Longispora fulva: one gene and its partner. The protein of the gene in region 2 interacts with the protein of the main gene of each other region in a pairwise test. Links are inferred from orthologs where the notes say so. Each region holds a gene or a part of one and is shown on either strand. Other genes may lie near its edges.

What was found. Proteins that work in one complex are often made in the same cells at the same time.
Region 1: the proteins of IW245_RS21570 (region 2) and dnaE interact in binary tests that used the Escherichia coli proteins (3 or more experiments, as listed by UniProt). The link is inferred for Longispora fulva from one-to-one orthologs.

Annotation. Positions count from the first base shown.
Region 1 is NZ_JADOUF010000001.1:7,893,700-7,898,632, reverse strand. What follows is about bases 1-4,074. They hold dnaE (DNA polymerase III subunit alpha), read right to left. Parts: upstream 3,735-4,074; coding sequence 201-3,734; downstream 1-200. Outside these bases: IW245_RS36650 (hypothetical protein), read right to left, coding at 4,814-4,933. UniProt on the Escherichia coli protein: DNA polymerase III is a complex, multichain enzyme responsible for most of the replicative synthesis in bacteria. This DNA polymerase also exhibits 3' to 5' exonuclease activity. The alpha chain is the DNA polymerase catalytic subunit.
Region 2 is NZ_JADOUF010000001.1:4,849,050-4,853,739, forward strand. What follows is about bases 698-3,669. They hold IW245_RS21570 (pyridoxal phosphate-dependent aminotransferase), read right to left. Parts: upstream 2,780-3,669; coding sequence 1,616-2,779; downstream 698-1,615. Other genes in these bases: IW245_RS21565 (DUF2332 family protein), read left to right, coding at 698-1,641; IW245_RS21575 (SAV_6107 family HEPN domain-containing protein), read right to left, coding at 3,077-3,556. Also shown: IW245_RS21560 (hypothetical protein), read right to left, coding at 1-435; more of IW245_RS21565, read left to right, coding at 535-697; IW245_RS21580 (alpha/beta hydrolase), read left to right, coding at 3,834-4,690. UniProt on the Escherichia coli protein: Shows aminotransferase activity with methionine and histidine as substrates, and to a lesser extent also with phenylalanine.

The DNA.
Region 1 (4,933 bases), 3.0 Mb from region 2 along the record:
GCCGAAGCGGGACAGCGGCATACCGCGGTCCGGCGTGCCCGGGTGGTGGTGGCCGGGCCGACCCGCTCGCCGAGCCGCACCGAGCACCTCCGGCACAGCTGAGCCGAACCGGCGACCGAGCACCCCCGGCACATCTGAGCAGGACCGGGCGACCGACCTCCGACACACCTGCCGAGCGGCCGTGACCCGAACGGCCCCGACTAGTCCACGCCCCCCGCGCCGAACAGCGTCTTGATCTCCGAACGGAACGCCACATCGTTGCGGACCTTCAGATCCGGCCCCAGCGCGAGCAGCGTCTCCCCGCCCCGGCTGCGCAGCCGCAGGTGCACCGAGCAGTCGCCACGGTGCCCGAGCAGGATCCGCTTGAGCTCCAGCACGGTCGGTTCCACGATCTTGTCCCAGGTCGAGTTCAGCACCACCGGCGGGTTCGCGGCCAGGTCGGCCTCGGAGACCTCCAGGATCAGCATGTCCGAGCCGACGACGCTGATCGCCTGGTCGCGCTTGTTCACGTGCCCCTTGACCGTGACGACGATGTCCTCGGCGAGGTGGTGCGACAGCAGCTCGTACGTCTTCGGGAAGAACAGCACCTCGACCGAGGCGTCCAGGTCCTCGAGCATCACGATCGCCCAGCTCGCGCCCTGCTTGGTGATCCGACGCTGCACCCCGGAGATCATGCCGGCGATCGTGACGGGCATCCGGTCGTTGACGTCCTCGTCGATCACCTCGACGATGCTCTGCTCGGAGTTGGCCTTCAGGATCCGCTCGGCCCCGGCGAGGGGGTGGTCGGAGACGTAGAGCCCCAGCATGTCCCGCTCGAAGGCCAGCAGCTCCTTGCGCGGCCACTCGGTCGGGGTGAACTGCAGGTCCAGCCCCACCAGGCTGTCGTCGGAGTTCTCCTCCAGCCCGCCGAACAGGTCGAACTGCCCGACGGCCTCCTGGCGTTTGAGCCCCACGACCGCGTCGATCGCGGTCTCGTGCAGCTCGACCAGGCACTTGCGGGTGTGCCCGAGGGAGTCGAACGCACCGGCCTTGACCAGCGACTCGACGGTCCGCTTGTTGCAGACCACCAGCTCGGACTTCGACAGGAAGTCGGGGAAGGAGGTGTAGTTGCCCTTGGCCGCACGGGTGGCGACGACCGAGGCCACCACGTTCGTGCCGACGTTACGGACCGCGCCCAGCCCGAAGCGGATGTCCCGCCCGATCGGGGTGAACGCGCCGGCGGACTCGTTCACGTCCGGGGGGAGGACCTTGATGCCCATCTTGCGGCACTCCCCCAGGTACATCGCCATTTTGTCCTTGTCGTCGCCGACGGACGTGAGCAGCGCCGCCATGTACTCGGCGGGGTAGTTCGCCTTCAGGTACGCCGTCCAGTACGAGATCATCCCGTAGGCGGCGGTGTGCGCCTTGTTGAACGCGTAGTCGGCGAACGGGACCAGGATGTCCCACAGCGCCTGGGTGGCCTCGTCGGAGTATCCGCTGCGCCGCATGCCGTCGCGGAACGGGATGAACTCCTTGTCGAGGACCTCCTTCTTCTTCTTGCCCATGGCCCGGCGCAGGTTGTCGGCCTGGCCGAGGGTGTAGCCGGCGAGCTTCACCGCCGCGCGCTGGACCTGCTCCTGGTAGACGATCAGGCCGTAGGTGACGCCGAGGATGTCCTCCAGGTCCGCCTCGAGCTCCGGGTGGATCGGGACGATCTCCTGCTGCTTGTTCTTGCGCAGCGCGTAGTTGATGTGCGAGTTCGCGCCCATCGGACCGGGCCGGTACAACGCGAGGACGGCCGAGATGTCCTCGAAGTGGTCGGGGCGCATCAGCTTCAGGAGCTGGCGCATCGCGCCGCCGTCGAGCTGGAACACGCCCAGGGTGTCGCCCCGGCAGAGCAGCTCGTACGTGGGGGCGTCGTCCAGCGGCAGCGACAGCAGGTCGATCTTCCGGCCGGTCGTGTGCTCCACGTTCTTCACGGCGTCGGCCATGATCGTGAGGTTGCGCAGGCCGAGGAAGTCCATCTTCAGCAGGCCGAGCGTCTCGCACGTCGGGTAGTCGAACTGGGTGATGATCGTGCCGTCGGCGTCCCGACGCATCAGCGGCACGTGGTCGATCAGCGGCTCGGCGGACATGATGACGCCGGCCGCGTGCACGCCGGTCTGCCGGACCAGGCCCTCCAGCCCCCGGGCGACCTCCATCACCTTGGCCACGTCGGGCTCGGTGTCGACCAGCTCGCGGACCGCGCCGGCCTCGGCGTAGCGCGGGTGCTTCGGGTCGAAGATGCCCGACAGCGGGATGTCCTTGCCCATCACGGCCGGGGGCATCGCCTTGGTGATCTTGTCGCCCAGCGCGTACGGGAACCCGAGCACCCGGCCCGAGTCCTTGATCGCGGCCTTGGCCTTGATCGTGCCGAACGTGGCGATCATGGCCACCCGGTCCGCGCCGTAGCGCTCCGTGACATACCGGATCGTCTCGTTGCGGCCATGCTCGTCGAAGTCGACGTCGAAGTCGGGCATCGAGACGCGCTCGGGGTTGAGGAACCGCTCGAAGATCAGGCCGAACGCGAGCGGGTCGAGGTCGGTGATGCCCAGCGCGTACGCCACGATGCTGCCGGCCCCGGAACCACGCCCCGGCCCCACGGAGTGCCCGTTGCGCTTGGCCCACATGATGAAGTCGGCGACCACCAGGAAGTACGACGGGAAGCCCATCTGGAGGATGACGCCGATCTCGTACTCCGCCTGGGCGCGGTGCTCCTCGTCGTAGCCGGCCGGCCAGCGCCGCTCCATGCCGGCCCAGACCTCCTTGCGGAACCAGGTCTCCTCGGTCTCGCCGTCGGGCACCGGGAAGATCGGCATCAGGTTCTTGTACTTGAACATCCCCTCCGTCTCGACCTTGGAGGCGACCAGCAGGGTGTTCCTGCAGCCCTCGGCCCAGATGTCGGAGGTGTCGATCGCGCGCATCTCGTCGGCGGACTTGATGTAGTAGCCGTCGCCGTCGAACTTGAACCGGTTCGGGTCGGACAGCAGCGAGCCGGACTGCACGCACAGCAGCGCGTTGTGCGCGTCGGCCTCCTCCGGCCGGGTGTAGTGCGAGTCGTTCGTCACCACCGGCGGGATGTTCAACCGGCGGGAGATGTCGATCAGCCCGTCGCGGACCCGGCGCTCGATGGACAGCCCGTGGTCCATGATCTCCAGGAAGAAGTTCTCCTTGCCGAAGATGTCCTGGTACTTCGCGGCGGCCTTCAGCGCCTCCTCGTCGTGCCCGAGGCGCAGCCGGGTCTGGATCTCGCCGGAGGGGCAGCCGGTGGTGGCCATGATCCCGGCCGAATACTCGGCGATCAGCTCGGTGTCCATCCGGGGCTTGTAGTAGTAGCCCTCCATCGAGCCGCGCGAGTTGAGCCGGAAGAGGTTGTGCAGCCCCTCGGCGTTGCGGGCCCACATCGTCATGTGGGTGTAGCCGCCGTTGCCGGAGACGTCGTCGCCCTTCTGGTCGGGCGTGCCCCAGTTGATGCGCTTCTTGTCGAACCGCGACGCCGGCGCCAGGTAGGCTTCGACGCCGATCACCGGGGTCACCCCGGCGGCGGTGGCCTGCTTGTAGAAGTCGTACGCCCCGTGCATGTTGCCGTGGTCGGTGATCGCGACAGCCGGCATCTCCTGCCGGTTGACCTCGGCGAACAACTGCTTCATCCGGGCGGCGCCGTCCAGCATCGAGTACTCGGTGTGCACGTGCAGATGCACAAAAGAGTCACTCATCGGCGGCAGCCTCCTCTGGAGTTGGGAACGCCCCCGAGCCTAACCGCACCCCCCGACAAGACCCCAAACCGACGCGGGGTCAGAACCCGTCGCTCACCGCCGTCGCCGCCTGTAACCACGCCATCCGGGTCTCCGGCTTCAGGCTCGCGTAGTCGATGGACGAGCCCGACTCCAACGCCGGGTCATACGGCACCACCGCCACCGTCCTGGTCCGGCTCTGGAAGTGTTTGACCAGGTCAGCGAGCATCGGAGACGGGGTCGGTGTCGGGCACGACAGCAGGGTCACGGCGTTGGCGACGATGTCGCCCATGCCCATCTCCTCCAGCAGGTCCAACATCCAGTCCGCCGTGAACGCCGCGTCCTCGCGGGGGACGGACGTCACCACGAGCTGGTCGGCGGCCTTGATCACCGTCTGCCAGTTGGCGCTCTCCACGTTGTTGCCGGTGTCGACGCAGATCACGTCATGGGTACGCCGCAGCAGCTCCAGCACCCGCCACACCATCGGCGGATCGAGCAGCCGGGCCACCCGGTGGTCCTCGTCCCCGGCGAGCACGTCGTAGGACCCGTCGGCGGCGTGCCGGAGGAACTCGTCCAGCCGGTCGCGTAACTCCTCGCCGCTGGAGTTCTCCACCTCGACCAGGTTCTCGATCAGGTGCCGGATCGTGCGGGCGTGCCGGGCGCTGCCGGCGCGCAGGCCCAGGGTGCCGCGCAGCTCGTTGTCGTCCCAGGCCAGGACGCCCCGGCCCCGGGCGCTGCCGATCGTGGCCGCGCACAGCACCGTCGCGGTGGTCTTGTGCACCCCGCCCTTCGGGTTGGCGAACGCCACCACCTTGGCCGGGCCCATGTCGCGGCGCAGGCGGGCCACGTACTCGTCCACGGGGGACGCCTGAGCGCCCCGCTGGGCGCCGTTCGCGGCCTCGGCGGGGTCCGCGGCACGATCGCCCCTGCCCCGGCCCAGGAGACTCCGCCAGCGCGGCGCCGCCTCACCTGACCGGCTCCAGCCGGCCTCGGTTCGCTCCGCCACTGTGTTCGTCCTCTCGCCGGCCGCCGCCCCTCGACACGTCAGCGTATTCGCTTACCTAACGCTCCGGCGAGGGGCTGGGTGCGCGAACCTGACTCGGGGTGGGTGAGGCGGGCCACTCCGGCATCGGCCCGGTCGGCGGGGCGGACGGCGGCGGGGTCCGGGTGACCGAGGGACG
Region 2 (4,690 bases):
CTTGAGCAGCGGCACCCGCTCGGCCTGGTGCCGCTGGCCGCCGGTGGGGGCCTCGGCGGCGGGCCGCTCGGTCCACGCCGGCTCGGCCGGGCGCTGCTCAGGAGTCCACGCCTGCTCGCCGGCACGCTGCTCGGGGGTCCAGGCCGCCTGCTGCTCCGGGATCCGGGACTCAGCCGCGCGGGGCTGCGGGGTGTCCCAGACCGGCGGGGTGCCCTCGGCCGGCGGGGTCCAGGCCTGCTGCTCGCCGGACCGGTACTGCTCCGGGCGGGGCGTGGCCCAGGCCGGCTCGGCCGGGTGCTGCTGGTCGGCCGTGCGGGGCTCCGGTGGCCTGTAGTCACCGGCGGGGCGCTGGTCGGCGTACGGCGGCTCGGAGTAGCGGGAGTCGCGCTCCTCGCCGTACCACCGTTGGGGGTTGGATTGTTCGGGGTAGCTCACGTGTATCAAAGTTAGGCGAACTCAGGGTGTTACCGCTATCGGCCCAGACGGTGAAAATTAGGCCCGGACGTTTGTCCGCGATCGACCTACTATTCCCCGGTGACTGAAACCCCCACGCTCGCAGCAGCGTTCACACGTGCCGCCGACGGCCGGTTCACGATGGCCGGCTCCCCCCGACTCGCCGCCCTCGCCCGGGCCGTCGCCGCCGACCCGGGGCTCGGCGCGCCGGTGGCCGCGCTCGGCGAGACCCTGCCCGGCCACCCGCCCCTGCTGTTCGCCGCCGTGCAGTGCGTGCTGCGCACCGTGCGGCACCCGCTGGCCGACTACTACCCCACCCTCGGCGGGCACCGCGAGCCCGGCCCGGGCATGGTCGAGGCGTTCGCGGACCTGGTCGCGACGCACGGGGGCCTGCTCGCCGAGCTGTGCGCCGCCCGGCCGGCGTCGCGCACCAACGACCCGGGGATCGCGGCGATCACCCGGCCGGCGCTGGGCCGGGCCGCTGCCGCCGCCGGTGGCCGACCGGTGGCCCTGCTGGAACTCGGCGCGGCGGCGGGCCTGGCCCTGCTGCCCGACCTGTACCGGTACAGCTATCGCGGGGCCGGCTCCGAGGTGGTGGCCGGCGCGGGAGCGGTCACCCTGGAGTGCGAGCTGCGCGGACCCGTCCCCGACCACCTCGACACCGACCTGGACGTCGCGCTGCGGATCGGCCTGGAACGCGACCCCGTCCTGCACGACGATCCCGACGCGGTGCGCTGGCTGCTGTCCGGTGTCTACCCCGAGCGGACCGCCGAGCTCGCCCGGCTCACCGCCGGCCTCGCCGGGCTCGATACCCACCCGGTCGACTGGCGGGTCGGCGACTTCCTCGACGAGCTGCCCAAGGCGCTGGCCGACGTGCCCGCCGACGTCCTGCCCGTCGTGTACGGCTCCAGCGTGCTGTGCTGCCTGGACCGGCGGGCCGAGTTCCCCGGCCTGCTGGCCGCCGCGGGGCGCGACCTGGTGTGGATCTCCAAGGAGCAGCCGGAGAACGCGCTGGCACTGGTCAGCGACGAGCCCAACCCCTTCAGTACCGAACACTGCTCGGTGCTGACCTCGGTGACCTACACCGCCGGAGAGGTCAGCGAGGTCGTGGCCCTCGCCGAGGTCGACCCGTGGGTCCGGTGGCTCGACTGGCGGCCGACCGTCATGCGCCCCCGGTCAGCCGGCTGACCGCCTCGGCGAGCACCTCCGGCCGCTTGCAGAACGCGAACCGGACCAGCCTGCGGCCGGCGTCGACGTCGTCGTAGAACACCTGGGTCGGCACTGCCACCACGCCGCTGCGCTCCGGCAGCGCCCGGCAGAACTCCACCCCGTCGACGCCGCCTAGCCCGGTGATGTCGGCCGTCACGAAGTACGTGCCCTCGGCCCGCCGGACGTCGAACCCGGCCTTGCGGAGCCCGTCGGAGAGCGTGTCACGCTTGGCGCGCAGCTCCTCGCGGAAACCGTGGAAGTAGGCGTCCGGCAGGGCGAGGGCCACGGCGACGGCCGGCTGGAACGGGCCGGCGTTGACGAACGTGAGGAACTGCTTGACCCGCAGCGCCGCCGAGACCAGCCGGGCGGGGCCGCACACCCAGCCGACCTTCCAGCCGGTGCAGGAGAACGTCTTTCCGGCCGAGGAGATCTGCAGCGTGCGGTCCCGCATCCCCGGGAAGCCCGCGAGGGGCAGGTGTTCGCCGTCGAACACCAGGTGCTCGTAGACCTCGTCGCAGACGGCGACGACGTCGTGCTCGACGCACAGCTGCGCGATCAGCGCCAACTCGGCTCGGGTGAAGACCTTCCCCGTCGGGTTGTGCGGGGAGTTCAACAACACCAGACGGGTACGCGGCGTGAAGGCGGCCCGCAGCTCCTCCGGGTCGAACGCGTACCCGCCGTCGGCGTCCGGGCGCAGCGTGACCGGCCGGCGGACGGCGGCGGCGAGCGCGACCGAGGCGGCGTAGGAGTCGTAGTACGGCTCGAAGCAGATCACCTCGTCGCCGGCCTCGCACAGCCCCAGGATCGTCGCGGCGATCGCCTCGGTCGCCCCCGCCGTGACCAGCACCTCCCCGTCGGGGTCGTACTCCAGTCCCCAGAACCGGCGCTGGTGATCGGCGATCGCACTCCGCAGCGCCGGGATCCCCGGCCCCGGCGGGTACTGGTTGTGTCCGCCGAGGATCGCCGCCCGCGCGGCCTCCAGCATCTCGGCAGGGCCGTCCGTGTCGGGGAAGCCCTGGCCCAGGTTGACGGCGCCGGTCCGGGCCGCCAACGCGGACATCTCGGCGAAGATCGTGGTGCCGAACGGGCGCATGCGCTCGACCAGAGGGTCAGTCATGGTGGAAGCCTATGGCGTCGCGGACGGCCATGGCGAGCACACCGACCGGGTCCGGCGGGGCCGCGTCGCGGCGACGCGCCTGAGTTCGATGCCCGCCGGCGGTGTCCGGATCCGCCCCGTCGAGCCGAGAACCGTCGGGCTTGGCGGGTGCCCCGGAATACGTTCCGCGACCCGGCAGGGGGGTGCCGGATCGCGGAACCTGGATGCGCACCGCCGCCGACGGGGGGATTGCCGGCTGCGGGCGCCGCGCCCCGCCCGTGGCCGCCGCCCTCCCGGCACGGCCCCGAGCGGGGACGGTCAGGCCGCCCTGGGCAGGGCGACCGCGGAACGCAGCGGCCCGGTCGCCGCGGACCGCTGCTGCGGCGCGACGGTGGACCGGTGGGTCAGGGCGAGCGCGTCGGCGACGATGGCCACGAAGCGCTCGGCCTCGACCATCAGCCGCTCGGACTCCTGGTGGGTGACCGCGCCGGGCACGCCGGCCTCGGCGATGGCCCGGCGGCGCGCCCCGGCCGCGAACTGGGCCGCCCAGTCGGACAGCTCGGGAGCGACCAGGGTGAGCAGACCCCAGACGCTGGTCGGACGGCCCCGGCCGCCGGGGGCCGGGCGGGCCCTGGCCGCGACGACGGCGGCCGCCGCGCGCAGGGCGGCGAGGTGGGCCGTGGCGTAGCGCTCCTCGTCGGTGGTGGCGGCGGCAGCCTCGGCCAGCCCCCGACGGGCCAGCGCGAACAGCTCCAGCGGGGTGCGCTGCGGGAAGGCGTGTGCCGGGATCGTCAGCATGCGAAATCCTCCAGCCGGTCGGAGCCGAGCCATTTTCGAACCTCTGTTCGAATAGACGTAGAGTAGCGCTCTCCGCACAGTGGACGCAACACCCATTCGTCATCCTCCTGTTTCCGGACAACCCGCCCTTGCCGACAGATCCAGCATCACCCCGGCGCCCGGCCCGCCGCACCCGCCAGAGTGCGCAGGTCCGCCGATGGATCCGGGGCGGCATGTGGAGGTGTCGGACAGATCACTCCGCTCGTCGTACCGGAAAACCGGTCTTTACAGTGGGGGCATGTCCCTGACCGCCACATCGACCCTCGTCGGTGGGTTCGCCCTCGCGATCCTCGTGGTCGCCGGCACGGTCACACTGTGGCGGCGTTGGCCCCGCCGGGCGCGGCTGGTGCTGCGGAGCGGATCGCTGCTGTTGTCCCAGATCATGATCGTGATATGCGTCGGTCTCGTGGTGAACCGGTCGGAACAGCTCTACCCGTCCCTGGAGACGCTGATCGACCCGCCGAAGGCCAAGGAGCCCGTCGCCGAGAGCGTCACGAGCGGCGGCCTCGACGAGTGGCTGCGAGCCCGGTCCCAGCAGGGCGCGAAGTCCGGGCTGGCGTTCCCCTGGCAGCCGGCCGGCGGCGGGCACTGGCCGGTCACCGAGCACCCGTCGATCAGCCTGCCGGCACAGTATTTCCTGCAGCCCAACAGCCGGTTCCCCGTGATCGTGGCGTTCGCGCCGCCCGGGACCCCCGGCTGGGCGGACGCCCGTGCCGCCGGCCGGGCCGGCGACCCGGCGATCGTGGTGTTCGTGCACCCGCACAACAACGACGCCGGTTCCCTCAAACTGCTCGGCACCGACCTGCCGCAGGAGCTGGGCCGCGACCTGCGGACCACCCCGGACCGGTGGTCGGCGGTCGGGATCGGCAAGTACGGCGTCGCGGCGTTGGACCTGGCCCGCCGGCACCCGGAGCGCTACCGGTCGGCGGCCGCCGTCACCCCGCCGGTCCCCGCGGAGCTCACCGCGCCGGCCAAGGCGCTCACGGCGCTCAGCAGCCCGGTGGCCGTGTTCCTCGCCCCGGGCGTCGCGGTGCCCTCCGGGCTGCCGGTGCCGTCGCCGGTGCCGGTTGTGTCCCCGTCCGCGTCCCCTACCGC